Regions from separate parts of the Planococcus liqunii genome, predicted to be linked through region 1. Evidence: a T-box and tRNA genes for the amino acid it is inferred to sense, from the RefSeq annotation. Region 1 holds a T-box; the other holds one or more tRNA genes.

Evidence for each region. The T-box of region 1 lies ahead of proS (proline--tRNA ligase). A T-box ahead of a tRNA ligase gene usually reads a tRNA of that ligase, here a tRNA-Pro.
Region 2: it encodes a tRNA-Pro, which carries the amino acid that the T-box ahead of proS (proline--tRNA ligase) is inferred to sense. The anticodon was not compared.

Annotation. Positions count from the first base shown of each region.
Region 1 is NZ_CP129238.1:2,411,952-2,426,713, reverse strand. Features, by position in the region: gene QWY22_RS12320 (YneF family protein) at 74-316, shown strand; gene QWY22_RS12315 (hypothetical protein) at 462-734, shown strand; gene QWY22_RS12310 (alpha/beta hydrolase) at 758-1,705, opposite strand; gene QWY22_RS12305 (hydroxymethylglutaryl-CoA lyase) at 1,721-2,620, opposite strand; gene QWY22_RS12300 (acetyl-CoA C-acetyltransferase) at 2,701-3,885, shown strand; gene QWY22_RS12295 (YqkE family protein) at 3,899-4,138, shown strand; gene QWY22_RS12290 (GNAT family N-acetyltransferase) at 4,218-4,763, shown strand; gene QWY22_RS12285 (NUDIX hydrolase) at 4,825-5,442, opposite strand; gene QWY22_RS12280 (HAD family hydrolase) at 5,439-6,083, opposite strand; T-box leader at 6,190-6,387, shown strand; gene proS (proline--tRNA ligase) at 6,441-7,871, shown strand; gene QWY22_RS12270 (nucleotidyltransferase domain-containing protein) at 7,909-8,742, shown strand; gene QWY22_RS12265 (CPCC family cysteine-rich protein) at 8,761-9,042, shown strand; gene QWY22_RS12260 (3' terminal RNA ribose 2'-O-methyltransferase Hen1) at 9,233-10,585, shown strand; gene QWY22_RS12255 (polynucleotide kinase-phosphatase) at 10,582-13,173, shown strand; gene QWY22_RS12250 (nucleotidyltransferase domain-containing protein) at 13,289-14,074, shown strand; gene QWY22_RS12245 (hypothetical protein) at 14,140-14,376, shown strand.
Region 2 is NZ_CP129238.1:1,303,058-1,317,819, forward strand. Features, by position in the region: gene QWY22_RS06520 (cation diffusion facilitator family transporter) at 1-912, opposite strand, end outside; gene QWY22_RS06525 (MgtC/SapB family protein) at 925-1,656, opposite strand; gene QWY22_RS06530 (DMT family transporter) at 1,775-2,677, shown strand; rRNA gene QWY22_RS06535 (16S ribosomal RNA) at 3,032-4,581, shown strand; rRNA gene QWY22_RS06540 (23S ribosomal RNA) at 4,872-7,806, shown strand; rRNA gene rrf (5S ribosomal RNA) at 7,932-8,047, shown strand; tRNA gene QWY22_RS06550 (tRNA-Val) at 8,057-8,132, shown strand; tRNA gene QWY22_RS06555 (tRNA-Thr) at 8,146-8,221, shown strand; tRNA gene QWY22_RS06560 (tRNA-Lys) at 8,231-8,306, shown strand; tRNA gene QWY22_RS06565 (tRNA-Leu) at 8,331-8,415, shown strand; tRNA gene QWY22_RS06570 (tRNA-Gly) at 8,421-8,495, shown strand; tRNA gene QWY22_RS06575 (tRNA-Leu) at 8,524-8,612, shown strand; tRNA gene QWY22_RS06580 (tRNA-Arg) at 8,654-8,730, shown strand; tRNA gene QWY22_RS06585 (tRNA-Pro) at 8,756-8,832, shown strand; tRNA gene QWY22_RS06590 (tRNA-Ala) at 8,839-8,914, shown strand; tRNA gene QWY22_RS06595 (tRNA-Met) at 8,935-9,008, shown strand; tRNA gene QWY22_RS06600 (tRNA-Ile) at 9,017-9,093, shown strand; tRNA gene QWY22_RS06605 (tRNA-Ser) at 9,108-9,200, shown strand; tRNA gene QWY22_RS06610 (tRNA-Met) at 9,390-9,466, shown strand; tRNA gene QWY22_RS06615 (tRNA-Asp) at 9,471-9,546, shown strand; tRNA gene QWY22_RS06620 (tRNA-Phe) at 9,565-9,640, shown strand; tRNA gene QWY22_RS06625 (tRNA-Gly) at 9,647-9,720, shown strand; tRNA gene QWY22_RS06630 (tRNA-Ile) at 9,731-9,807, shown strand; tRNA gene QWY22_RS06635 (tRNA-Asn) at 9,809-9,883, shown strand; tRNA gene QWY22_RS06640 (tRNA-Ser) at 9,888-9,978, shown strand; tRNA gene QWY22_RS06645 (tRNA-Glu) at 9,985-10,056, shown strand; gene QWY22_RS06650 (DMT family transporter) at 10,137-11,099, opposite strand; gene QWY22_RS06655 (isochorismate synthase) at 11,421-12,812, shown strand; gene menD (2-succinyl-5-enolpyruvyl-6-hydroxy-3-cyclohexene-1-carboxylic-acid synthase) at 12,799-14,496, shown strand; gene menH (2-succinyl-6-hydroxy-2,4-cyclohexadiene-1-carboxylate synthase) at 14,496-14,762, shown strand, end outside.

The sequences.
Region 1 (14,762 bases):
CACAGGAACGGATTTATAGTATAATCCATTGTGGTGCACTACTTATTTACGCAACACGAAGGAGGTAACAAGAATGGATACATGGATTTGGATCTTAATCGTAATCGTGGCTTTACTCGCAGGTGTTGCACTTGGATTCTATATCGCTCGCCGATACATGATGAAATATTTGCAAGACAATCCACCAATCAATGAAGAAATGCTGCGAATCATGATGATGCAAATGGGACAAAAACCGTCTCAGAAAAAAATCAACCAAATGATGGCTCAAATGAATAAAGCGTCAACTAAACCTGGAAAACCAGCTAAAAAATAAGAAGCACTCACATAGAGTGCTTTTTTTCATGGCCAAAATTGAGTGCGCAAAGGCATTTGGCGGATTGAATGGCGCCCAACGTTTCAATGGAGCGCCAAACAGGTAAAAGGAGACTGAAAGAACTTCAGAAATGGGAGGGAACAGTATGCCTGAACAAGAAGAGTTCGTCTTTTACATGCCGGTGATTGAAAAAGAAGACAGCAAAGAACAAGAAAGTTTCAATACGGCAGGAGCGGGGAAAGTGCTGCCGGTGTCAATGGACCAAATCAATGAGATGGTGAAGGGCTTGTCGGATTACAGTCTGGATACGATCGAACTGCATGTAAAAGGAGTGGCCAGAACCGGACCGGTCGTGGAATTTTTCATTGGCGCAGAAGCCGAAGCCGGACTGAAGTTGGTGCTGAATAAAAAGAAATAAAGCAGGTATGAAAAAAAGCACTCTCAATGAGTGCTTTTTTGCGTTTCGGACGACAACAGCCCATTTTCCATTAAAAAATCTGCGACCGTTGCTTCGTATTCTTCCGGATTCTTGTTGAATGACTGGGCGTGTGCCCCTTCGTCGAACACTTTGAGTGCTTTGGGACCGTTCTTCAGCTCATACATTTCCCGCGACATTTCCGGCAAAACGAACTCATCATTGAGGCTATGGATGAACAGAACCGGCTTTTTAATAGTCGGGACCGCATCAATCGGGGACACCGTACTGATGGAATAGCCGTCCCGCAGTTTCATGAACACGGCCGCCAGTTTCAAAGCAAGTGAAGTGCGCAGCGGCGTAGTCGTTTTCATGACATGCAGGATTTGCTTGGAAATATCCGAATAGGCGCAATCGGCAATGTAAAAAGCCGCGTTGTCTTCCATGCCGGCATAGAGGAGCGTTGTCGCCGCTCCCATCGATTCTCCGTGTATGCCGAATACCAAGTCAGGGCCGGCGTGCAGTTTCAGCGCTTCAACGACTGCTTTTAAGTCCAGTTTTTCGTAATGGCCAAAGCTGGTGGTTTTTCCTCCGGTGTCACCGTGGCGGCGATGGTCGTATACGACAGAATTAAAGCCGAGCCGTTCAAACATACGGGCATATTTAAACGAGTTCACTTTTGTTTCAGTAACGCCGTGGCAGATAATGACATAACGATTCGTGTTGTGCGGCTCCAGAAAAATCGCTTTGATGGGATAGCCGTTTTCCGATTCGATCCATCGTTCGCTTTTTTTGACCTTGGCATACCAGACTTCGTCGTAGCGTTTAGCAGTAGTTTCCCGCTCTAAAATGAGGCTTTCGTCTTTTTTCTTCACGTACATCAACCGGTTGCTGGTGGCAATGCCGACTCCCGCAACAGCGACAGCAAGCCCGCTTGACACAATGGCTGAAACTTGCCAAAAACGTTTGTTCATATCCCGTTGCTCCTCTTAGGTCCGATTTTTATAAAGCCGATACATGCCGGTATCAACCGGATTCGATACATAAGGTTCAATTTTTTGGACAGCCTCGCACAACCGGTCGAGGTCGATGCCCGTTTCAATGCCCATTTGGTGCAGCATATTGACGACATCCTCGGTTGCGACATTTCCGGTAGCGCCGGGTGCAAACGGGCAGCCCCCAAGTCCGCCGGCGGATGAATCAAACCGGTCCACGCCTGCTTGAAGCGCCGCAAATATATTGGCCAACGCCATTTTGCGTGTGTCGTGGAAATGGGCCGTTATCAATACGTCTGGAAACGCTTCTTTTAATTGCGAAAACAGTTGGTAGCTTTCCACAGGCGTCGCCATGCCGATTGTATCGGCAACGCTTAATTCGTCCGCGCCCCAGTCGACAAACTGCCGGCATAGCGAAAGTGTGTCTTCCGGTTTGATCGCCCCTTCAAAAGGGCAGTGGAACGCTGTTGATATGCAGGCCCGGACAAAGACGCCGTCTTGTTTTAATTGAAGGATAAGCGGTTTAAGCGCTTCCATGCTTTCATTTGTTGTTTTATTGATATTTTTCTTGTTGAACGTATTCGACACCCCGACGAATACCGCAACTGCTTGGGCTCCGGATTCGAGTGCAGCATTGATGCCTTTTTCATTCGGCGTCAAGACCAATTGCCTTCCGGATTTCTCCACGTTGGCCATGATGTCTTTCGCGTCAGCCATTTGCGGGACCCATTTCGGCGAGACAAAAGACGTCAGTTCCATTTCCTGGACACCCGCTTGCTGCAAACTTTCGATAAATTGCAATTTGTGTTCGGTTGAAACTACTTTCGCTTCATTTTGAAGTCCGTCTCTTGGTCCGACCTCGATAATCGTTGCACTATTTGGTAAAATGAACATAGTATCCCTCCTGCTACCATTTTAGCCAGTAGAGGGAGAAAAGAGCAACCGGTAAACAACCAAACAAGGGGGAAAACAAAGTGTCACAAGAAATCGTTATTGTCAGTGCCGTTCGTACAGCAATCGGATCGTTCCAGGGAGCGTTAAAAGATGTACCCGCTACCAAATTAGGGGCGATTGTCATTAAAGAAGCCGTTGAAAAAGCGGGAATAGCACCGGAACAAGTTTCGGAAGTGATCATGGGCAATGTGCTGCAGGCAGGACTCGGCCAAAACCCGGCACGCCAAGCATCCATTCAAGCGGGTCTTCCCGACACGGTGCCAGCCATGTCGATCAATAAAGTCTGCGGGTCCGGACTGAAAGCGGTTCATCTGGCGTATCAGGCGATTTATGCAGGGGATGCGGAAATCGTGGTTGCCGGTGGAATGGAAAACATGAGCCAAGCACCGTATTTGCTCGAAAATGCACGCAGCGGCTTCCGCATGGGCGACCAAAAGGTAGTCGACAGCATGCTCGTTGACGGCTTGACTTGTGCGTTCAACGATTACCATATGGGAATTACAGCGGAAAACTTATGCGACCGCTATGAAATAACGCGTGAAGAACAAGATGAGTTTTCAGCCCGTTCACAAGCTCGTGCCGCAGCGGCTATCGACGCAGGCAAGTTTGATGATGAAATCGTGCCGGTCGAAATTCCACAGCGCAAAGGCGAGCCGGTGATTTTTAAAACAGATGAATACGTAAAACGTGATTCCACTGCTGAAAAGTTGGGGAAATTGCGTCCGGCATTTAAAAAAGAAGGCAGCGTTACAGCTGGCAATGCATCCGGCATCAATGACGGCGCAGCGGCAGTAGTCGTGATGTCAAAAGCGAAAGCGGACGAACTGGGGCTTAAGCCGCTAGCGACGATTGTGGCGAATGGCAATGCCGGGGTCGATCCGTCGGTTATGGGAATCGGACCTGTCCAGGCAGTGAAAAATGCCTTAAAAAAAGCGGACTTATCGCTTGAAGAAATCGAATTGATCGAGGCAAACGAAGCATTTGCTGCCCAGTCGATTGCGGTTGACCGTGAATTGAAATTCAACCACGACATTCTGAATGTCAACGGCGGTGCGATTGCCCTTGGACATCCAATCGGTGCAAGCGGAGCCCGCGTTTTTGTGTCGCTTCTCCATGAAATGCAGAAACGCGATGCGAAAACAGGCCTTGCGACACTGTGTATCGGCGGCGGCCAAGGCGTAGCGACCATCGTAAAACGCCCTTAAGGAGAGAACAAGTATGGCTAAGAAAAAAGCAGCAAAGCAGAATGCACCAAAGAAAAAAGAAGAAGCAAGCAGCCAGTTGCCGGAAGACATTCTGGCAAAGCTGCAAGCCACAAAAAAAGAATTGCTGAAAGAAGAACAGCAGCGGCAGGATGAAATCGAAGCGCAACGAGTATTCGAGCGTCAGCAGCGCGAAAAGAACCTGTCGTTTGAGGAATTACTGGAACGTCACGGGGATAAAGGTAATAAATACTAAGCAACCGGATAACCATCTTTGCCATTCCTGAACAAGGAATGGAGGATGGTTATTTTTCATTAAGAATAGGAGGGGTGGAATGTTTTTGGACAAGCAGGAATTTCTGGTGAAAGATAAGAAGTATACAATCCGGCCTGCCCAAGTGGAGGATGCCGCGCAACTGTCCGAAGTTCGGTTGCAAATCGATGGAGAAACAGAGAACATGGACCGGGAAAAAGGGGAAGGGTTTATCAACGTAATTGGATTTGAACGGTTAATCGAAGAAGATGCGAATCATCCAAGGAATTTGTTTTTGGTCGCTGAAAGCCATGGCCGGATTCTCGGTTTTTCAAGATGTGAGGGCAGCCATTTGAAGCGCTCTTTGCATAAAGTGGAGTTTGGTGTTGGGGTGTTAAAGGAATATTGGGGGCACGGCATCGGAAAAAACTTATTGAACGAATCGATTGCATGGGCCAAATCAATCGGCATCCAAAAAATCGTTCTGTATGTTCTGGAAGAAAATCAAAAAGCGGTGGCGCTTTATGAAAAACTGGGATTTGAAACAGAAGGGGTATTGAAGAACGACAAACTCCTTTCAGATGGAAAATTCCATCATACATTCGTGATGGGGAACCTGTTGGATTAAAGGGATAGAGAGATTTCAGCAGAAGGAAAAGTCATTATTTTCCTTCTGCATGGAAATCACCTTAATCAAACACTGCTACCTTGCCCGGATCTCTCCAAAAATCAAATAATAACTGAATTTGCGATTCGGTATTCCGGTTGATGGACAATGGCGGCAGCTTGCCTTCTTCAAAGAACTCCACATCTTGAGTTTCCACGCCATTTGCAGCATTCCCACCGACAATTTCGCACTGGATAAAGATTTTATAATAATGGAAAGCATGGGGAGGGTGCGGGTGTTTCTTCATATCCAGAACGGCTAAAAGTTTCACCGGCACTACGTTAAACCCCGATTCTTCCTTGATTTCCTTTACGATATTTTCTGCAGGGGAAAGGCCGATGTCGCAAAAGCCGCCAGGCAAAGACCAGCAGTCATCGATTTTTTCATGGACCATCAAAATTTTTCCGTCTTTGAAAACGGCTCCGCGGATATCCAATTTCGGCGTCTGGTAGCCGGTGTCGTTTGCGAACAAGTCTTTGATTTTTTCCATTTCCAGTTCGGTATGCTCTTTTAAAATTTCCACACTGATATCGCGCAATTCTTCAAAGCGCTCCAAATCGTAGACGTTTTTGGAATAAGCCAGTCCTGCCTGGGACAGCGACTGAATTCTTTGCGCCCATTCGAGCCATTTTGTACTCATTTGAATCCCCTTTCTAATGCTTCCTTGAAATCATTGACCGTTTTGAAATGAAAATCAGGTGCAGCGGCAAATTCCAAAGTCTGATAGTCCGGCAGCCATTGGACGCCGATTGTCAGGACGCCTGCTTCAATGCCCGCCAGTATATCCGCATCGCTGTCGCCAATGAAAATCGCTTCATTTTCGACAATATTTAATTGCACTAAGATTTTCAGCACACCTTCCGGATCCGGTTTCGGCTTTTCCACATCGTCTCCTGTAATGATGGCGTCAAACAATCCTTCCCAGCCCAGCGCTTCGAGGGAGATGTCGAGGCTTCTTCTTGCTTTGCCGGTGACAATTCCCAATTTCATTCCTTGTTCTTTTAGTAAAAGAAGCAAGTCATGGATTTCTAGATTGGGCTCAACCAGTTCAGCATGGCGCTCCAGGTATTTGGCATAATACTGTTCGATTGCTTCATCTTTATCGGTATATTTAAGGTTTTTGCGGATAATGCCTGTTTCGGATGGACCGAACATCGCCCGGACCTCGGCAGAAGAAAGTTCGCGCCCGTCAAATTTTCTGAAGACATGCTGGAAAGCCACATCGCAGACGGGCAGCGTATTGGCCAGTGTGCCGTCAAAATCAAATAAGATCGCTTTCATCGTTTACCCCTTTCCTTTCTGGAAAACAGAATATCTCTTAATCCTATCTTAAATCTTATTGACTAAATATTCTATTTCAATTAAGCTAATTAAAATATAAATAGCAGAATCAGAAATTTTAAGGATTAGTAAATAGACGTTTCTTTTTCAGAGAGGGTCCCGTTTGGTGAGAGGAACCCAAAGGAAGCTATTGAACCTGCCTTTCATATTCTGCATTGAAAAATGCAGCGGTCCATACCGTTATCATGTTCGAGAGTAAAGCTTTGCTTTAAATTAGGGTGGTACCGCCTTCTGGGTCCCTTATTTTGAGCAGGGCTTTTTTTGTTTTCAATTAATATACCGAAAAGGAGAATGGATATGGCAAAGAACCTAGTGGAACAAATTACAAATATGGATGAAGATTTTGCGCAGTGGTACACAGACGTGGTGTTGAAAGCGGAACTGGTCGATTATTCAAGCGTGCGGGGATCGATGATCATCCGGCCATATGGTTATGCCATCTGGGAAAACATCAAGAATGCATTGGATACGGAAATCAAAGCAACCGGACATGACAATGTATATATGCCGCTTCTGATTCCGGAAAGCCTGCTGCAAAAAGAAAAAGACCATATCGAAGGCTTTGCGCCGGAAGTGGCTTGGGTAACGCACGGCGGCGATGAAGAATTAGCGGAACGCCTGTGCATCCGCCCGACTTCAGAAGTGCTGTTTGCCGAGCATTACAAGAACATCATCCATTCATACCGCGACTTGCCAAAGCTATACAACCAGTGGGCGAATGTCGTCCGCTGGGAAAAAACCACCCGGCCGTTTTTGCGGACGCTTGAATTCTTATGGCAGGAAGGCCATACATGCCATGAAACGGACCAGGATGCCCACGAAGAAACCGTGAAAATGCTAGAAGTTTATGCGGATATTTGTGAACGGGTGCTGGCCATTCCGGTCGTCAAAGGACAAAAAACGGAAAAAGAGAAATTCGCCGGCGCGAAATACACGTACACGATTGAAAGTTTGATGCACGATGGCAAAGCGCTGCAATCCGGAACTTCGCATAATTTAGGCACAGGTTTCGCAAAAGCCTTTGGCATTGAATTTTTGGACCGGGACGGCAAACTGCAGACGGTCCACCAGACCTCCTGGGGCTTCACTACGCGCATCATAGGCGCCATGATTATGGTGCACGGCGATGACAAAGGGCTGGTCCTGCCTCCAGCCGTCGCACCGACTCAAGTGCTGGTTGTGCCGATTGCCCAGCATAAAGAAGGAGTCTTGGATGCAGCGTATGAACTGCAGCAGGCATTAAAATCGAAATTCCGCGTCGGCATCGACGCCAGCGATAAAAAGCCGGGATGGAAGTTCAGCGAATCGGAAATGAAAGGCATTCCGGTCCGCCTAGAAATCGGGCCACGGGACATTGAAGAAAACAAAGTGGTGTTAGTCAGAAGAGACACAGGCGAGAAATTGACGGTTGAACAGCAGAATTTGGAGACGGAGCTCGCGCGGCTGCTGGAAGATATCCAAAAAAATCTGTATGACAAAGCCCTGCAGCACCGGATCAATAAAACCCATGCTGTTGAATCAATGGAAGAGTTTAAGGAAACACTGGCGAAAGAAGGCGGATTTATCGAAGCGATGTGGTGCGGGAAACAAGCGTGCGAGGACCGAATTAAAGAAGAAACGCAGGCGACATCCCGCTGCATTCCGTTCGAGCAGGAACGCCTGTCAGAAACCTGCGTCTGCTGCGGCGAAGGAGCGGAGCAGCTCGTCATTTGGGCAAAAGCATATTAATTGATGAGAGAGCTAAACAAGAAATGGAGAAAACCAAATGGAGTTAATGGATTTGGCGAAGCGAGCAGCTGCGATTTATATAGAAAATCTGAAAGTTGAGTCTGTTTTGCTCGGCGGATCCGTTGCGCGCGGGCTGCATGACGAATTCTCAGACATCGAACTGTTTATTTTTTGGAAAGAAGCTCCGGCTGACAGGGACCGGAAAGAGCCGATTGCCAGGCTCTCCGGCAAGCTTCTTGACTTTCATCCTTATGAAGACGATGAATGGGCTGAAACTTATACGGTTGAAACTGTCAAACTGGAAATCAGCAGTTTCCTATCAAGTACAGCCATTCAATACATTGAAGATGTCACGGCGAAGTTTGAAACAGACTATGATAAGCAAGTGCTGCTCGCAACTATTCAAGACGGTGTGCCGCTTAAAGGGATAAAGCCGATTTTAAAACTGAAGCAGCAAATTGAGCAGTATCCGAAAGATCTTGCTAGAGCGATGATTCAGGAAAATGCCGAACTCGGCAGCCGGTGGCAAAACCGCGAAGCACTCGTAGCCCGGCACGACTGGCTGATGCTGTACCAAACCTTTGTGGCAGTTGAAATTAAATTGATGGGAATCTTGTTTGCGCTGAACGGAGAATTCGTCCACCATCCAGCTTTTAAATGGCAGAACCATTCACTCGGGAAAATGAACATTTTGCCGGAAAATGGTTTGGAACGCTTTGCATCGGTTTTGCTGGGAGATCCGCAGGAAAGCGTAAAGGTATTGGAGGAATTGGTCAGTGAGATCTTCCAATTGGCACGAAGCAATTATCCAAATGCTATTCGTCCAGGGGGAATGGAAAGAGCGCTTGGGGCAAGGCCGAGAAATAACTAAACAGGAAGGAAGATGATGTTGAACTTCACATGTCCTTGCTGCGGGTATAAAATGTTAACCCAACAGCCGCCCGGTACCTTTGAGAATTGTGTTATTTGCTTTTGGGAAGACGATGGGTATCAGTATGACAATCCTTCCGAAAAAGGAGGAGCCAATGAGATGTCGTTAAAGCAGGCACAGGAGAATTTTTTGGTATTCGGTGCTTGTGATAAAGGAAGCGTTAAATTTGTCAGAGCGCCGATAAAAGAAGATGTGAAAGATGAGAATTTCATCCGCTATGAACAAAAGCGGCCTCATTAACAGCAGGTAAAGTAAATGATAAGGAGCGGGAAACAGGATTAGACTGTTTTCTGCTCTTTTTTATGGAATGCGCTGTAAAGAAACCGATTTATTTATTGAATGGATTTGAAAAATATCAATTTATTCCCTGTTCTTATGATATATTTGGAATATTAAAGAGGACTATTGGTTTATAGAAGGAGCGTTTACTATGCAATTGACGATTCGTGCTACAGGGGAGAATGCCAAAATGGTTTCTTATTTGTTGGCAAAAAACCCGAATAATATATATGAAAGAAATCAAAAAGGCCACTTGGTCCGGATGTTTTACAGCAAGTTCAACGCCGAAGAACTTGAAGCGACCATCTTTGTCACACCGGATCCGCTCGAAATGCTTCAAAACAAATCCAACTCTTATGACATCACGCATTATATCAACGATCGGGAATTTGCCGTTTCAAGCATTTTCTGTTCGTTTATCCGCTCAGCTCTTGGCACCGCATTGAATGGCCAGCCAAAAGAAGAATACAGCGAATGGGTCGGCCACCTATTCCCGCTGGCGCTTGAGTTCGGTCCGGTATCTTCCTCTCTTTCCGATAAGCAATTGGAAGAGCTGTTTAAACCGATGGGATATGAAGTCGCAATTTCCCGCCCGGAAATCCATTATTCTTTTGATTTAAAAGAAAAAAGTTCCGCCCGAACCCTTATTGTGACAGGGCATCAAACACTGCAAAATGCCCTTCGCCATTTATTTGTCTTGATTCCGGTCATTGACAATTACAAACATTATTTCATCGATGAAAAAGAAATCGATAAGCTTGAACGCTACGGAGAAGGCTGGCTCGAGGAGCATCCGCTCCGGGAAATGATTTACCGCCAGGCTCTCCGGTTTAAAGAGATATATAGCCTGGTGGAAAAACCGGCTGCAAATGAACTGATAGAAGAACCGGTAAAAAAGGCACGGTTGAATGATATGCGCTACGAAAAAATTATCGAAACAGCCAGCCGCCTAAAGCCGAAAAGCGTAGTGGATTTCGGTTCAGGCGAAGGGAAATTGGCCGTTCAACTGGGGTTTATGGACGGCATCCAGGAACTGCTCGCCGTGGAACCCTCTCAGACTGAAACGCTGAAAGCCATCCGCCGTTTCGAAAAAGCGAAAGAACAAGCTGGGTTTGTAGAACCGGAAACTTTGTGGGGGTCGCTGTTTTATTACGACGAGCGGCTGAAAGGAAAAGACATGATCATTTTATGTGAAGTGATTGAGCACATTGATGCAGAGCGTCTGCCTAAAGCATTGGACACGATTTTACACGCTTACGCACCTGAGTCTTTGATCATTACTACGCCGAACCGTGAGTACAACGAACTTTATGATATGGACGACCATTTCCGCCACGATGACCACCGTTTTGAATGGACACGGAAGGAATTTCAGGTCTGGTGCAGCGAACGAAATCATCAGGGCCACTATGAACTGGAGTTTTCAGGGATTGGGGAAGAACAGGAACTTCAAGGACAGCCGACACAAATGTGTGTTTTTAAAAGGAAGGTGAACCAGCTATGAGAATCGGCTTGCCGCATGCCGGTATCGTGTTATTGGTCGGTCCGTCCAATAGTGGAAAGACGACATTACTAAGAAAGCTTGTGGACCAAAAAGAAATTTTGCCATCTGAAATCATCAGCTCCGATGACTTCCGCATGCTGGTCAGCGACAAGGACTTTATCGATTGGCGCAACCGTCCTCAAGATGAAGCTGCAGCGCTGATGGATGAATACCAGGAAATCTCAACGGAAGCATTTGAAATGATGGATGCGTTGATCGAAGCCCGGTGCCGGCTGAACAAACTGGTCCTGGTCGATGCGACTCACCTTTGGGGAGACGACCGGAAACGGTTTATTTCGCTGGCCCAAAAAAATCATGTGCCGATTACCGCACTTGTCTTTGATATTCCGGAGCGGGTGCTGTTAGAACGGGATGAGCAGCGCGACCAACCGCGAGGGAAAAAGCGGATCAAACAGCAGTCGCAAGTATTCAGAAATGAAAAGCGGTTTATCAAAAAAGAAGGATTTGCCTCGGTGTATACGATCAAGGAGACGGAAGGGCTGGAGCTTTTCAGGCATGTCAATCCTTTGGACATCGAGTTGCAAGACGGCATTGATGTGATTGGGGATATCCATGGCTGTTTTGCAGAGTTTGTCGAATTACTGGAAAAGCTCGGCTATCAGGAAAATCCGGAAGGCTTGTATGTGCATCCGTTCGGCAGACGCTTTTTATCAGTCGGGGATGTCATGAGCCGGGGACCGGAATCAGTACGGACTTTGCAATTTTTCCTTCGGCATGTCGAAGAAGGGCTCGCTTATATGATTGACAGCAATCACGGATGGAAAATCGCCCGGTGGCTGGATGGCCGGCAAGTGGTTCTCAGCCACGGGGATGAGAAAGTGGAAGAAGAGTTTATCCAGTATGAAAAAGAGGTGGGAAGCGAGAAAACATTGGAACTCAAGCAACAGTTAAAAGAGTTTCTTTTGAACGCTCCTTCTCATTACGTCATTCATAAAAATGGCATACCGGTTCTTGCTGCTGCCCATGCCGGCATTAAAGATGCATTTATCGGCAAGCAATCCCAGGCCATCAGTGATTTTTGCCGTTACGGCGATACCGGTGGATTCAATGGAAATGGAAAACCGGTTCGAAAAGATTGGACCGTTTCGCACAGCCGGAATCTCCTAATTGTTTGGGGCCATGATCCAAAACCGAAGCCATTGTTGATTAATAACACCATCAATATTGACCAAGGTGTCGTTTTCGGCGGCGAATTGACGGCATACCGTTACCCGGAAAGGGATTTTGTGTCCGTAAAAGCGAAAGATGTTTATACAGGAACTGTCGACAATCCCTTGGCAGAATGGGAAAAAAACCGGCTGAATCCGCCGAATATCGGCAAATTCCTCCATGGCTACTCCGTCTTGACTGAAGATATCGGGGAAGTGAAAGTGCCGTCGGATATTGTTAAACCGGCGATAGATGCCGTTTCCCATTTCACTGTGCCGATTGAGCAATTGGTTTACATTCCACCGACAATGAGCCCAACGCCAAAACCGTCATCGCTTGCAGGCTATTTGGAGCACCCGAAAGAAGCGATCGATTATTACCGGAGCCATGGGGTTCAGCGACTGGTGGCCGAGAAAAAACACATGGGAAGCCGCGCAATCCTGTTTTTGTTCAAAGACACAGATGCCGCGAAAAAGCATACCGGCATCGCTTCTTTAGGAACGATTTATACACGGACCGGCAAACGCTTTTTTGACGGGGAAACCGAAGCTAAGATGGTACATCAGTTGAATAATGAACTGGAGCGAATCAATTATTTTGAGCAACACGAAACGGATTATGTTTTATTGGACGCGGAAATCATGCCGTGGAATTTAAAAGCGAAGGAACTGATCAGCAGCCAGTATGCCCATGTGTCGGAAAATGCACTAGTGGACCGAGGGATGCTGAAAAGCAAACTGGAAGCAGCAGCGAAAGATAACGAAGAATTGGCCGGCTGGCTAAAAGAATATGAAGGCAAACTGGCAAATGCCCAGACTTTCAACGAAGTCTTTCAGAAATACTGCTGGAACGTCGAATCGACTGAGTCCATTCAAATTGCCCCTTTCCATGTTCTTGCTCATAGCAAGCAGACCTTCTTCGACCAGCCGCATACGTGGCATATGGAAATGAACCGGATGCTCGCCAGCCAATCCGATTTGTTTGTGGAAACGGAGTTCAAAATCATTTCCGATGAAGCGAGCGAACAGGAAGTGGTGCGGTGGTGGCAGGAAATGACGGAAGACGGGCACGAGGGCATCATCATTAAACCGGAATCTTACATTCCGAAAAACAAAGGAAAGCTGCTGCAGCCGGCGATTAAAGTGCGCGGGCAGAAATACTTGAGCATCATTTACGGCATGGATTATCTTGAAGAAAAGAACCTTGCCCGATTGAAGAATAGAAACACCGGTAAAAAGCAGAAGTTGGCCCTGAAAGAATTTGCTCTTGGAATTGAAGGACTAACCCGATTTGTTGGAGGAGAGTCAATCGAACGTGTCCACGAATGTGTGCTCGGGACGCTTGCAATGGAATCTGACCCGGTAGATCCACGTCTTTAATTTTGAATCAGAAGACGGATCCATGTCTTCTGATTTCTTTTTACGTGAAACGAGAACCATAAAATATATAACCAGCGTCAGAAGAATCTTAGATCCAGAATAAGGAGCAGCTAAAGTGAATCAATTAATTCTAGAAAAATTATCAGAAATCGAAGAACAGTTCCAGGTAAAGATTTTATATGCAGTAGAATCAGGCAGCCGGGCTTGGGGCTTCCCGTCTAAAGACAGTGACTACGATGTGCGTTTCATTTATGTGCACCGGCCCGATTGGTACCTCTCGATTGACCCGCAAGGCATTGGCGAAAAACGCGACGTGATTGAAATGCCGATAAACGACCTTTTGGACATCAGCGGCTGGGAAATCACGAAAGCGCTGCGCTTGTTCCGTAAAAGCAACCCTCCTTTACTGGAATGGCTGAAAAGCGAAATTGTCTATTACGAAAAGTATTCATTCATAGAGAACATGAAAAACTTGGAGTCGGACATCTTTTATCCGAACGCCAGCCTTCACCATTATTTGAATATGGCGAAGTCCAATTACCGCAGCCATCTGCAAGGGCCGACAGTGAAAATAAAGAAGTATTTCTATGCGCTGCGCCCGGTGCTTGCCTGTAAATGGATTGAGGAAACCCAATCCATCCCGCCGATCGATTTTGATGAGCTGTTGGAAGCGATGGTGCCGGAAGGGCAACTGAAAAAGGATGTCCTTTTGCTGCTTGACCGGAAAAAAGTAGGCGTGGAGATGGATTTGGAAGAAAAAATTAGTACCATCCATAACTTTCTTGACGTTGAAATCGTTCGGCTGGAGGCTTACGTTCAAACCCTGACTGAAAAACCGGAAGATTCGACAGGGAAACTGAACGAATTATTCAGAGACACGCTGGAGGAAGTATGGGAATAAGAGAGAAGAAGGATGTATTTCAAATAAGAGCTAATCAGCTGTTTAGCAAACAGCAGTGATCCCGTATGATTATTGAAATAGATGGCTATTCCCATTCAGCACTAATAACAGGAAAAAAGTGCACCAAAAAACAATTGAGAGAAAAGTACTTCCACGCCAAAAAACATAGCGGCGACCTGAATAACTTTCCAGACCTCTTCTGCCGAATGCATCATTTTGATAGGATTTCTTACGACAGCGAAATAGAAGCCGACTTTGTAATTGATATGGATACAGACCGGATTTATCAGCCTTCCTATTAAACAAGCTTCAGAATTTCATGATAAGTTTTGCGCATGCTGGACATTCCAGCATGTTTTTGTTTTGAACGGATGGTGTCATATTCCCTGAACAGCCAACAGCAGTTCAACAAAGTACGATGCGAAGAGCGGAAAAAGAAAGAGGACTTTATGGACAACAAACCGCAACGACGGGCCCCCTTGCTGCAGCACTCTGCAAACAGGAAACACCCCTTCAACTGAAGAGAAAAATGAGCCGAAGATTTCAGCCAGCTAGGAGACCGAAATCAGAGCAACGCATACGCAGGATGGACAAGCTGTCCTAGCGTCCAACTTCATGCATATAGAAATCCAAAAACCGGACGGCACAGATGCTGTACCGATGGAAAAGGCTAGAAACGAAGTGAATG
Region 2 (14,762 bases), 1.1 Mb from region 1:
GACAATGACATCGTCAACACTCGGCTGACTCAGAATCAGTTCAGCCAAACGATCTTGAAGCAAGTCAGCTTCCGGCACGTTGAGGGAGGGGTTTACTTCAACTTTAGTTTCTACATGTAGGAATTCGCCTTCCTTGATCACTTCAAGTTTGCGGATATCTCTTACGTCTGGATGATCACTCAACAAACGGGCGATATGATTGACCATTTGTTCATCAGTTTCTCCGATAGCACCACGGGCATTTTCAAGAAATACTTTAGTGACTACGTAAAACATCATTAATCCGATGGCAATGGATGCGGCTCCTTCAATCGCAAGGAATCCAGTGTAATGGGCGATCAATACAGCGATCAATGCAAGCACGCCACCGGAAGTCGCGACTAGGTCTTCCAGGAACACGAGCTTCGTTGCAGGTTTTGCCCGGTTCATATGAGCGAAACTGGTTGTTAACGGAGCCATTGCGCCTCCTTTAACGCCGGCTTCATGAAGGATTTCTTTTCCAGCTTTATATAGAACGAAAGTTTCTAAGATGATAGCAATTGAGAGAACGATAACACTGATGATAAATCCTTCAGCTTCAACAGGGTGAGTCATTTGGTGCCAGCCTTCAATAATCGTTTCGTATGCCATGATGCCGACAATAAGGACAGCTCCAAGCAGCACGATATTCAGCAGCCGGCCAAATCCATTAGGAAATCGCTCGGTCGGTGCTTTTTTGGATAATGCTGATCCGATAAAGACGAAAAATTGGTTTGCTGCATCGCCGATCGAGTGCATAGTTTCTGCAAACATTGCCACGTTGCCGGTAAAGAAGAAGGCCACACCTTTCATAATTGCGATAAATGTGTTCGTAATGGCCGCGTACAAGGATGGCTTGTTGCCTCCTTTAAGCAATGTAAAAAATTCTCCCATTCAAATTCCTCCTCAACTAATCAATTCAATTTCAATGTGTTCAACATACTGGATCCTGCCAATCTCCTGATAAAGAACAATCGTTTCTTTCTCCTGAAGAAAAGAAGCTCGAATGGATAATTTGTGCTGGCTCCGATCCTCTTTTTCCTGATGATCATAAATGGAAAGAGCTTCGATTACCACTCCGATTGCTTTTATCTCATCCACTATGGCCGGAATTGCGTTTTGTTCGGATGTAACCACCCGGATATTAGCCTCTACCATCCGCAGCCTTTTGGGGCCGAGTTTAAAAAGGAGGGGAGGGATAACTTCAATTCCGATTAAAATGATTAGCACAGAAACGGCAGCTTCAATATAGAATCCAGCTGCGACCGCAATTCCGATTCCTCCAGCTCCCCAAATCATCGCAGCAGTCGTTAATCCGGAGATCGAATCATTGCCGCGTTTTAAAATGACTCCTGCTCCAAGAAAACCGATGCCGGAAACGATTTGTGCAGCCAAACGGAGGGGATCCATTGTGATATTCACATTGGCGTATTCGCTGCCTTCAGCAATATATGCAGACTCAATGGAAATAATCGTCAGCAGGCAACTGAAAGTAGCGATGACAATGCTTGTCTTTAAGCCCACTGGCTTTCTTTTTAATTCCCTTTCCAACCCGATCACTAAACTTAATATGGCAGCTAAAAATAATTTCAAAAAAGTTTCGAGTGATGAAATTTCAAGGGCAGAAAAAAAGTCTATAAGTTTGGCCTCCTTTCGTTTCGAGTATTGATAAAGAAGATTGGACATGTCACACTAATAGAAGTGCGAAAAATATGTACAGTTGAAACGACAGTCCGAAAGAAAGAGAGGCATTATTATGGAAAAGCCAGTGGTCCATCCTTTTATTCCGATCATAATCGGTGTTTTCTCAGTTGCACTTTCTGCAATCTTTGTGAAAATGACGACTGCTGATTCGGGAGTTACAGCATTTTACCGCATGCTGTTCTCAATTTTGATCATGAGTCCGATCTTCTTTATGAAATATACCCATGAAATCAAGAAGCTAAGCAAAAGAGATTGGATTTTCACTTCAATCGCTGGGATTTTCTTAGCATTTCATTTCATTTTATGGTTTGAATCTTTGAATTATACGTCCGTGGCTAGTTCAACGGTTCTCGTAACACTGCAGCCGCTATTCGCTTTTATTGGTACGTATCTTTTTTTTAAAGAGCATATTTCCCTCAAGACCTTAATTTCCGGAATGATTGCAGTGCTAGGGAGCGTATTGATCGGTTACGGGGATTTCAAGATAAGCGGAACCGCTTTATATGGAGATGTGTTAGCTTTAATCGCTTGTGCATTAATTACGGGCTATCTGCTTTTTGGGCAGGACGTTCGAAAAAGACTTTCGCTAATTACTTATACATTTGTAGTTTATAGCGTTAGCACACTAACATTATTCTTCTATATCATATTCAAAGGCGAATCATTTGGGCCTTATCCGGCTAGCGAATGGATGTGGTTCTTGTTATTGGCGATCATTCCAAACCTTCTCGGGCATACATTATTTAACTGGTCGCTTAAGTGGGTGAGCACGAATGTGATTTCCATTGCCATTCTTTTTGAGCCGGTAGGGGCGGCAATACTGGCTTATTACATACTTGGAGAGACCTTGAGCGCCAGTCAGATTATCGGCGGAAGTGTAGTGTTGGCGGGGATTATCTTGTTCGTTGCCGACTACCAAAAAATAAAATCAATCTTTTTTAAGAAAAAGGGTTGATTTTATCCGCTGGGCGGTTTATATTTATACATGTCCTTAAGACGACGCGAAAAAATATTTTAAAATAGTATTGACTTCGAATCTCAAGTAGGATATATTAATAAAGTCGCCAATGAGCGGCGCACAAAACATGAACCTTGAAAACTGAACAGCAAAACGTCAACGAAAGACGTCACGAGCGCCTTGGCGCGAGAACGGCTTTTGCGAAGGTTGCCGCAGGCAATCGGCGCAAGGGTGCGTGAGCAACACGGTGTTCGTGGCTTAACATACTGATCAGGCTTTGGCCAGATCAAGCGACTCGTGCGTTCTTCGGAACGGCGAGACGCCAGCAGAATTTGAGCAAGTCAGTTCTCTATAATGGAGAGTTTGATCCTGGCTCAGGACGAACGCTGGCGGCGTGCCTAATACATGCAAGTCGAGCGGAACACTTGGAGCTTGCTCCAAGCGTTTAGCGGCGGACGGGTGAGTAACACGTGGGCAACCTGCCCTGCAGATCGGGATAACTCCGGGAAACCGGTGCTAATACCGAATAGTTTGACCTCCCTCCTGGGAGGTTACGGAAAGACGGTTTCGGCTGTCACTGCAGGATGGGCCCGCGGCGCATTAGCTAGTTGGTGGGGTAACGGCCCACCAAGGCGACGATGCGTAGCCGACCTGAGAGGGTGATCGGCCACACTGGGACTGAGACACGGCCCAGACTCCTACGGGAGGCAGCAGTAGGGAATCTTCCGCAATGGACGCAAGTCTGACGGAGCAACGCCGCGTGAGTGATGAAGGTTTTCGGATCGTAAAACTCTGTTGCGAGGGAAGAAACCGTGCCAGCTAACTACTGGCACCTTGACGGTACCTCGCCAGAAAGCCACGGCTAACTACGTGCCAGCAGCCGCGGTAATACGTAGGTGGCAAGCGTTGTCCGGAATTATTGGGCGTAAAGCGCGCGCAGGCGGTCCTTTAAGTCTGATGTGAAAGCCCACGGCTCAACCGTGGAGGGTCATTGGAAACTGGGGGACTTGAGTGCAGAAGAGGAAAGTGGAATTCCATGTGTAGCGGTGAAATGCGTAGAGATGTGGAGGAACACCAGTGGCGAAGGCGACTTTCTGGTCTGTAACTGACGCTGAGGCGCGAAAGCGTGGGGAGCAAACAGGATTAGATACCCTGGTAGTCCACGCCGTAAACGATGAGTGCTAAGTGTTAGGGGGTTTCCGCCCCTTAGTGCTGCAGCTAACGCATTAAGCACTCCGCCTGGGGAGTACGGCCGCAAGGCTGAAACTCAAAGGAATTGACGGGGGCCCGCACAAGCGGTGGAGCATGTGGTTTAATTCGAAGCAACGCGAAGAACCTTACCAGGTCTTGACATCCCGCTGACCGCCTTGGAGACAAGGCTTTCCCTTCGGGGACAGCGGTGACAGGTGGTGCATGGTTGTCGTCAGCTCGTGTCGTGAGATGTTGGGTTAAGTCCCGCAACGAGCGCAACCCTTGATCTTAGTTGCCAGCATTCAGTTGGGCACTCTAAGGTGACTGCCGGTGACAAACCGGAGGAAGGTGGGGATGACGTCAAATCATCATGCCCCTTATGACCTGGGCTACACACGTGCTACAATGGACGGTACAAAGGGCTGCCAACCCGCGAGGGGGAGCCAATCCCAGAAAACCGTTCTCAGTTCGGATTGCAGGCTGCAACTCGCCTGCATGAAGCCGGAATCGCTAGTAATCGTGGATCAGCATGCCACGGTGAATACGTTCCCGGGCCTTGTACACACCGCCCGTCACACCACGAGAGTTTGTAACACCCGAAGTCGGTGAGGTAACCCTTGTGGAGCCAGCCGCCGAAGGTGGGACAGATGATTGGGGTGAAGTCGTAACAAGGTAGCCGTATCGGAAGGTGCGGCTGGATCACCTCCTTTCTAAGGATAATCTCGGAACGAAACCTGCGGGTTTCGGTTGACGTTTTGCGTTCAGTTTTGAAGGTTCACTGAAAGGCGAAAAACGCCGTTCAGCTCAACCGGCTGCTGGAAGGCTTGACTTGACATGCTTGCATGTCGAAGGAAAGCGTGAAGCAGACGCGGGAGCTGGCGTTTGGAGCTGGACATGACACTTCAACCCTTGTTCTTTGAAAACTGGATATGACGACATTGAAACAACGAAAACAAGCAACACGAGTGATGAGACCGATTTTTTCGGTCGACTTTCTAATGGTTAAGTTAGAAAGGGCGCACGGTGGATGCCTTGGCACTAGGAGCCGAAGAAGGACGGCACTAACACCGATATGCTCCGGGGAGCTGTAAGTGAGCATTGATCCGGAGATTTCCGAATGGGGGAACCCACCGCCTTTAATGGGGCGGTATCCATGTGTGAATTCATAGCACATGAGAAGGCAGACCCAGGGAACTGAAACATCTAAGTACCTGGAGGAACAGAAAGCAAATGCGATTCCCTGAGTAGCGGCGAGCGAAACGGGATCAGCCCAAACCAAGAGGCTTGCCTCTTGGGGTTGTAGGACACTCAATACGGAGTTACAAAAGAAGCGGTTAGGCGAAGCGACCTGGAACGGTCCGCCACAGTGGGTAACAGCCCCGTAGCCGAAAATCGCTTCCCTCCTGAGTGGATCCTGAGTACGGCGGAACACGTGAAATTCCGTCGGAATCCGGGAGGACCATCTCCCAAGGCTAAATACTACCTAGTGACCGATAGTGAACCAGTACCGTGAGGGAAAGGTGAAAAGCACCCCGGAAGGGGAGTGAAACAGATCCTGAAACCGTGTGCCTACAACTAGTCAAAGCCCGTTTATGGGTGATGGCGTGCCTTTTGTAGAATGAACCGGCGAGTTACGATTGCATGCAAGGTTAAGGTGAGAAGCCGGAGCCGCAGCGAAAGCGAGTCTGAATAGGGCGAATGAGTATGCAGTTGTAGACCCGAAACCAGGTGATCTACCCATGTCCAGGGTGAAGGTAAGGTAACACTTACTGGAGGCCCGAACCCACGCACGTTGAAAAGTGCGGGGATGAGGTGTGGGTAGCGGAGAAATTCCAATCGAACCTGGAGATAGCTGGTTCTCTCCGAAATAGCTTTAGGGCTAGCCTCAAGATAGAGAATCCTGGAGGTAGAGCACTGTTTGGACTAGGGGCCCATCCCGGGTTACCGAATTCAGACAAACTCCGAATGCCAGTGATTTATGCTTGGGAGTCAGACTGCGAGTGATAAGATCCGTAGTCAAGAGGGAAACAGCCCAGACCACCAGCTAAGGTCCCCAAATATCCGTTAAGTGGAAAAGGATGTGGCGTTGCTTAGACAACCAGGATGTTGGCTTAGAAGCAGCCATCATTTAAAGAGTGCGTAATAGCTCACTGGTCGAGTGACACTGCGCCGAAAATGTACCGGGGCTAAACGGATTACCGAAGCTGTGGATGGACATCTCAGATGTCCGTGGTAGGAGAGCGTTCTAAGGGCGTCGAAGCGGGACCGGAAGGATCCGTGGAGCGCTTAGAAGTGAGAATGCCGGTATGAGTAACGAAAGACGGGTGAGAATCCCGTCCACCGAATGCCTAAGGTTTCCTGAGGAAGGCTCGTCCGCTCAGGGTCAGTCGGGACCTAAGTCGAGGCCGATAGGCGTAGACGATGGACAACAGGTTGATATTCCTGTACCACCTCCCCGCCGTTTGAGCAATGGGGGGACGCAGAAGGATAAGGCGAGCGCGCCGTTGGTTGAGCGCGTCCAAGCAGCAAGGTGGGAAACGAGGCAAATCCCGTTTCCGCAAACATTGAACTGTGACGGCAAGGGGCATTGCGCCCTGGAGTCCCTGATTTCACACTGCCAAGAAAAGCCTCTAGCGAGGCGGGAGGTGCCCGTACCGCAAACCGACACAGGTAGGCGAGAAGAGAATTCTAAGGTGAGCGAGTGAACTCTCGTTAAGGAACTCGGCAAAATGACCCCGTAACTTCGGGAGAAGGGGTGCTCTGGTAGGGTGTATAGCCCGAGAGAGCCGCAGTGAATAGGCCCAGGCGACTGTTTAGCAAAAACACAGGTCTCTGCAAAACCGTAAGGTGACGTATAGGGGCTGACGCCTGCCCGGTGCTGGAAGGTTAAGGGGAGTGCTTAGCGCAAGCGAAGGTGCGAACTGAAGCCCCAGTAAACGGCGGCCGTAACTATAACGGTCCTAAGGTAGCGAAATTCCTTGTCGGGTAAGTTCCGACCCGCACGAAAGGCGTAACGATCTGGGCACTGTCTCAACGAGAGACTCGGTGAAATTATAGTACCTGTGAAGATGCAGGTTACCCGCGACAGGACGGAAAGACCCCGTGGAGCTTTACTGCAGCCTGATATTGAATTTTGGTGCAACTTGTACAGGATAGGTAGGAGCCAGAGAACCCGGAGCGCCAGCTTCGGGGGAGGCGTCGGTGGGATACTACCCTGGTTGTATTGAAATTCTAACCCACGCCCCTGATCGGGGCGGGAGACAGTGTCAGGCGGGCAGTTTGACTGGGGCGGTCGCCTCCTAAAGAGTAACGGAGGCGCCCAAAGGTTCCCTCAGAATGGTTGGAAATCATTCGCAGAGTGTAAAGGCACAAGGGAGCTTGACTGCGAGACGTACAGGTCGAGCAGGGTCGAAAGACGGGCTTAGTGATCCGGTGGTTCCGCATGGAAGGGCCATCGCTCAACGGATAAAAGCTACCCCGGGGATAACAGGCTTATCTCCCCCAAGAGTCCACATCGACGGGGAGGTTTGGCACCTCGATGTCGGCTCATCGCATCCTGGGGCTGTAGTCGGTCCCAAGGGTTGGGCTGTTCGCCCATTAAAGCGGTACGCGAGCTGGGTTCAGAACGTCGTGAGACAGTTCGGTCCCTATCCGTCGCGGGCGCAGGAAATTTGAGAGGAGCTGTCCTTAGTACGAGAGGACCGGGATGGACACACCGCTGGTGTACCAGTTGTTCCGCCAGGGGCATCGCTGGGTAGCTATGTGTGGCCGGGATAAGTGCTGAAAGCATCTAAGCACGAAGCCCCCCTCAAGATGAGATTTCCCATTGCGCAAGCAAGTAAGATCCCTCAAAGACGATGAGGTAGATAGGTTCGGGGTGGAAGCGCGGCGACGCGTGCAGCTGACGAATACTAATCGATCGAGGACTTAACCAAACCCGTTGTTTTCACCATGTCGCATATCCAGTTTTGAAGGCGCAAGCCGCAGGTTTTTTGAAAAAAAAGCTTGCAATACCTTGTAGACTTGGTATAATAAAACTTGTCTTTCAAAAACAATCCAGTCCAGTGATGATGGCAAAGAGGCCACACCCGTTCCCATCCCGAACACGGAAGTTAAGCTCTTTTGCGCCGATGGTAGTTGGGGGTTTCCCCCTGTGAGAGTAGGACATTGCTGGGCATACATAACGGAGGATTAGCTCAGCTGGGAGAGCATCTGCCTTACAAGCAGAGGGTCGGCGGTTCGATCCCGTCATCCTCCACCATTTTTTCTCTTTCGCCGGAGTAGCTCAACTGGTAGAGCAACTGACTTGTAATCAGTAGGTTGAGGGTTCAAGTCCTTTCTCCGGCACCACTCATGTTTGAGCCATTAGCTCAGTTGGTAGAGCATCTGACTTTTAATCAGAGGGTCGAAGGTTCGAATCCTTCATGGCTCACCATTTTTACAACTTCATTATTGCCACGCGGGTGTGGCGGAACTGGCAGACGCACTAGACTTAGGATCTAGCGCCTTCGGGCGTGGGGGTTCGACTCCCTTCACCCGCACCATTTTTGCGGAAGTAGTTCAGTGGTAGAACGCCACCTTGCCAAGGTGGAGGTCGCGAGTTCGAACCTCGTCTTCCGCTCCATTTTTTTGCACAATCTTGCTAACCCTAAGCCGGGGTGGCGGAACTGGCAGACGCACAGGACTTAAAATCCTGCGGTAGGTGACTACCGTACCGGTTCGATTCCGGTCCTCGGCACCATTAAGCAAAAAAACCGTAGGTTTTCTCCTATATTATAAGAAGCGCCCGTAGCTCAATTGGATAGAGTACTTGACTACGAATCAAGCGGTTAGAGGTTCGAGTCCTCTCGGGCGCGCCATATTTTCAACTCAGCAGTTTCAGTTCGGGAAGTAGCTCAGCTTGGTAGAGCACTTGGTTTGGGACCAAGGGGTCGCAGGTTCGAATCCTGTCTTCCCGACCATTCAATGGGGCCTTAGCTCAGCTGGGAGAGCGCCTGCCTTGCACGCAGGAGGTCAGCGGTTCGATCCCGCTAGGCTCCACCAACTATAATATTAAAGATCCTGGCGGCGTAGCTCAGCTGGCTAGAGCGTACGGTTCATACCCGTAAGGTCGGGGGTTCGATCCCCTCTGCCGCCACTTTTTTAGGACCTTTAGCTCAGTTGGTTAGAGCAGACGGCTCATAACCGTCCGGTCGCAGGTTCGAGTCCTGCAAGGTCCACCATTTATTATTATCACGGAGGAATACCCAAGTTTGGCTGAAGGGATCGGTCTTGAAAACCGACAGGGGAGTCAAATCCCGCGGGGGTTCGAATCCCTCTTCCTCCTCCATTTATTTTAAAATGTGTGGACTATCATTTTTAAACTTCTATATAATAGAAGAAACTCAATTATTATTGTCGCGGGGTAGAGCAAATCGCTGAACGAAGATAGCGATTAACACCGAAGCAGCCGAAAGGCGATGCAGGTGGCCATCAAGCGAAAAGCGTAAGAGTAACAATGTATCGCCTATATTATTGTCGCGGGGTAGAGCAGTTCGGTAGCTCGTCGGGCTCATAACCCGGAGGTCGCAGGTTCAAATCCTGCCCCCGCAACCAAAAAGGTCCCGTGGTGTAGCGGTTAACATGCCTGCCTGTCACGCAGGAGATCGCCGGTTCGATCCCGGTCGGGACCGCCATTTTTATCTTAATGATGTGGGTCAGTAGCTCAGTTGGTAGAGCATTAGATTGAAGCTCTAAGTGTCGGCGGTTCGATTCCGTCCTGACCCACCATTTTTTGCGGGTGTAGTTTAGTGGTAAAACCTCAGCCTTCCAAGCTGATGATGAGAGTTCGATTCTCTTCACCCGCTCCATTATACATATGGGCCTATAGCTCAGCTGGTTAGAGCGCACGCCTGATAAGCGTGAGGTCGATGGTTCGAGTCCATTTAGGCCCACCATTCCGAAGTAGCTCAGTGGTAGAGCACCGCACTGTTAATGCGATGGTCGTAGGTTCGAGTCCTACCTTCGGAGCCATACTGGGGAAGTACTCAAGTGGCTGAAGAGGCGCCCCTGCTAAGGGTGTAGGTCGGGAAACCGGCGCGAGGGTTCAAATCCCTCCTTCTCCGCCAGTAATTGGCCCCTTGGTCAAGCGGTTAAGACACCGCCCTTTCACGGCGGTAACACGGGTTCGAATCCCGTAGGGGTCATCTTAAAAGAGACATGCATTCAATTGCATGTCTCTTTTTTCTTTTGCTTAATTAAGGAATAGCCACTCTGGTCGGAGCGGCTATTCTTGTTGAACCACAAGTTCTTGTTTTTTTGTGGCTGCTTGGCTATGGATAATCATGCCGACCATCACTGTGGCGATTCCAATCCAGCCTAAAGAAGAAGGCAAAGCAATCGAGAGGAAAATCACTTCTCCCGCTAACGCAAACATTACTTCCAAAGACTGGGTGGCTTCTACAGCAGCCAGTTTTTTCATATCTTGGCGCACCATGTCTGTGGCCATGAAAAACAGGACCGTCGCCACCACCCCGGAACAAATGGCGACAAGCAATGATTGGAGCATCTGAGATGAACTTGGTGCCCCTTCAATCCACAATCCATAGCCAGAAAGCATGATCCAAAAAGGAAGACTCGCTAAGGTCATACCGAGAACACGTTGATATGCATCCAACCTGCCGTTGCAAAGTTCCATCATCTTGCGGTTGCCTAAGGGATAAGCAAATGAAGCTAAGAGTACGGGAAGAAAACCTAGTAGGAAGCTTTTTAAAGGCAACTGCTGAGCATTCTCCAGCTGCAGGAGCAAAACCCCTAAAAGAATGATGAGAGACAATGCTAATCCCCGATAAGGTATTTGTTCACGAACCAGAAGAGGGCCGTTTCGCGTCTGAATTGTAGAGTAGAACAACGGAGCCAATAAAGAACCTGAAATGATGGTAATTTGCCAAGTACCGGCAATCAGCCAGCCAGGAGAGTAGGCAGCTGCATAGCATAAGGGGGCATAAAAGAGGACGAATCCAATAAAGCTCCATAGCAGCCAGGCAATCGGATTGCTTTTCATTTCCGCTAGAAGCGGCTTTAGGTTTCTTCTAGCAAGTACTATCACCAGTAAAAATGGCACCATAAAGAGATAGCGCAAAGAGGCGCTCCAAATCCAGCTTCCTCCCGATAATTCCATACTGGCATTTAAAACAAAGGTGAAGGCAAAAAAGAAAGCTGCAAAAATTCCAATGGCAATAGGGCGCACATGATTTCCTCCTGCTTCTGAAAATTTATCTCAATATATCGCGTTTGTCCTTAGAGGTCAATGCAAGGCGCCGTTTCCTTTTCCAGATAGCAGCAATTTACTTGCCGAAGATCATGGCTACAAGTTCATGCTATTTTTTATTGAGTTAAACTTTAGAGATAATTTAGACATAAATGCGTTAGTTTTGGATTTCAATATAAGGGGAAATACAGCAAATGTTGTGCTGAATTTAGCAGAAAAGAGTATGATATAAGATAGAGATTAAATAGTGAAGCAGATTGTGCTTATATGGCACAACCAGTTTAAAACGGAGGGAAAAAGATGAATCCACAACAGTATTCATCGATTGAACAATATGCGGATACGCGCTACTCAGCGTACCGTTTTTACACTGAAACAATTGAAGTGTCGCGCATGTCGGCATTGGCTTTTTTTGAAGCCGGAGAAAAGCAGTATAAGGGAAAACGCATGTTTTGGCAAAACCGCGAAAAGACCTTTACCTTGGTTGGCCTTGGCCATGCGCATGTACTCGCTTCATCGGTTCAGCAAGGCCGCTTTGAGGAAATTAAGCAAAAGTGGGAGAGCCTGTGCAAACAGATTGTGAATGAAGAACCGGATGTCGAACCGATTTTATTCGGCGGTTTTTCATTTGATCCGTTAAATGAACTTGAAAGTGAATGGACGCATTTTCCGGAAGCTTATTTTGCAGTGCCTTCTTTCCAGTTGGTCATTAAAGATGATCAAGCCTACGTCAGCATCAATTTGATCACGGCAGAAAAGGAGACGTTCAATCAATTCGAGCTTATGCGAAAAGAACGTGACCGGCTGATCCATGCGGCACAGGTTCTAGAGTTGCCGAAGTATCAGAAACCGTTAGTAATGGACCGCACGGAAATCAAAAAAGAACAGTATCTTGATTCGATTGATAAAGTCACTGGCATCATTAAAGCGGAACAGGCAGAAAAAGTGGTCATTGCCCGGTCGTTGAAATTGGACTTTGAAGAGCCGCTTTCGGCTTCTTCGGCGTTGTACCAAGTTTCGGAAGAACAGCCCGAAAGTTTCTTGTTCGGGATGGAAGCAGAAACCCAGTTTTTCTTCGGCGCTACACCCGAACGCCTTGTAAAAGTGAAAGAAAGCCAGGCGTTGTCCACTTGTCTTGCCGGGTCGACTCCGCGCGGAAAAACCATGGAAAAAGATATGGAACTTGGGGAAGCATTGTTGAATGACAAGAAAAATCGGTCGGAACATCAATATGTAGTAGACATGATCCGTGAAGTATTCAATGGCCATACTTCACGTTTAACTGTGCCCAATGTCCCGAAACTGATGAAGATACGGGACATCCAGCATTTGCATACGCCGGTAGAAGGAGAGCTGAATTCCGGTTCTACCTTGTTTGACTTGGTCCGCGACTTGCATCCAACTCCGGCACTTGGCGGGGAGCCGAAACAAGAAGCTCTGGATATAATACGCGAGTATGAAACAATGAACCGGGGGTATTACGCGGCACCGGTTGGGTGGATTGATGCAAAAGGCGACGGGGAGTTTGCCGTAGCAATCCGCTCAGCGCTATTAAACGAAAAAGAAGCTTATTTATACGCAGGAGGCGGAATTGTAGAAGATTCCACACCTGAATCGGAGTACGATGAAACCTGGGTTAAATTCAGACCGATGCTGCGTGCACTTGGAGGTCTATTAAGTGACGAATCGTAAATCTTTAACTGAATATGTATCCGCATTTACCCATTCGCTCATGCATTTAGGCATCACGGATGTCGTCATCAGTCCAGGATCCCGTTCTACTCCGCTTGCCTATGCGTGCATGAAGCAAGAGGGCCTGACCGTTTACCGGCAAATTGATGAACGGTCGGCTGCATATTTTGCGCTTGGGATGGCCAAAGCATCCGGCAATCCGGTTATGCTGCTTTGCACTTCTGGAACAGCAGCAGCAAATTATTTTCCCGCTATTGTAGAAGCTTATTATGCAAGGGTGCCGCTTTTGGTCGTAACGGCAGACCGGCCGCACGAATTGCGTGAAGTCGGTGCTCCGCAGGCCATCAATCAAATCAATCTTTTCGGCTCCCATGTGAAATGGGCTACCGATTTGCCGATGCCGGAAGACAACAACTTGCTTGAATTTTTGGCGCGCCATTTGCATCGTTCGGTAGCAACGGCCAAAACAGAGCCAAAAGGGCCGGTGCATTTGAATGTGCCGTTCCGAGAACCTTTGCGGATTGATTTTGACCAGCCCTTTGAAAGCCGCGGAGAAATGATGCATTTCACCGGGGAATTTAAGCTGAATCAGGAGACGGAGACCTTCCTGCAAGGATTGCTGCAAACAGAGCGCGGCTTATTGGTAGTAGGGGAAATGGCAGCTCCGATGCCGCAAGAATTTTGGCAGTTTATTGCAGATTTGCAATGGCCGGTGCTTGCAGATCCATTGTCCAATCTGCGCGCCAACGTCAAACCGGAACATCAGCATTTAATCATCGATTCCTATGACGCGATTTTAAAAAGTGAGGCGTTCAAGGAATCGATGGCGCCGGAAGTGGTCATCCGCATCGGGCCGCAGCCGGTATCCAAACCGCTGACTTTGTATTTGGCAGCGGTTAAACCGAAAACCTATGTTGTTTTTGATGAAAGCGCGATGATGCGCGATGCCCAGTCGGTTGTGACGCATCACATTCAATCGGCTGCTAAGGGCTTGTGGCAGTTGCCACTCGAAGCGAGAGAAAACAATGCCTATACAGCAAAATGGCAGCAGGCATCCGAATTGTATTGGCAATTGATGGACCAGCATTGCGAAAAAGAACTGGACGAAGGCGTATTGGCAAAAGTGCTGTTTGATGAACTGGAAGGGTGCCATTTGGTGGTCAGCAGCAGTATGCCGATCCGCGACTTGGATACGTATTTCCAGACAACCGATTGTGATGTGGTGGTTTATGCCAATCGCGGAGCAAACGGAATTGATGGCGTGGTTTCAACCGCTTTCGGTGTGCAGGCGGCGGTTAAACGCCCAACTTATTTATTGATTGGAGACTTATCGTTCCTGCATGATATGAACGGGTTGATTGCTTCAAAAATGCAGGAAACGGATTTGACAATCGTGGTGATGAACAATGATGGAGGCGGGATTTTCTCTTATTTGCCGCAGTCGGAGGAAGAGCGTTATTTTGAAGACTTGTTTGGAACGCCGACAGGGATGAATTTTGAAGATGCTGCACGTATGTATGATACGGAATATGCCTCTGCAAAGACGAAAGAAGAGCTTGTGCAAGCATTGCGTACGCCAAAACAAAAAGCCGTTAAAATCATTGAAGTCTTTACCGATAGACAACAAAACGTGAAGGTCCACCGGAAGCTGTGGAACCGGCTGAGCGAGGAGCTGTCGAAGTAATGGAGATGGAGATTGCCGGGGTTCGGTATTATGTAGAAGTTTTGAATACGGACAAAGCGCCGACCATCGTTTTCCTCCATGGTTTTACCGGAAGCTCGAAAACCTGGGACGAAGTGGTGAAGTTTTTCCCGGATTACAAAATTGTACAGGTTGATTTGATCGGCCATGGCAGAACGGAATCACCGGAAGATTCGGCGCGTTATACGATGGAGCGGCAAATCGATGATTTGGACGTGCTTCTTCGCCACTTGAAAATAGACGACTTT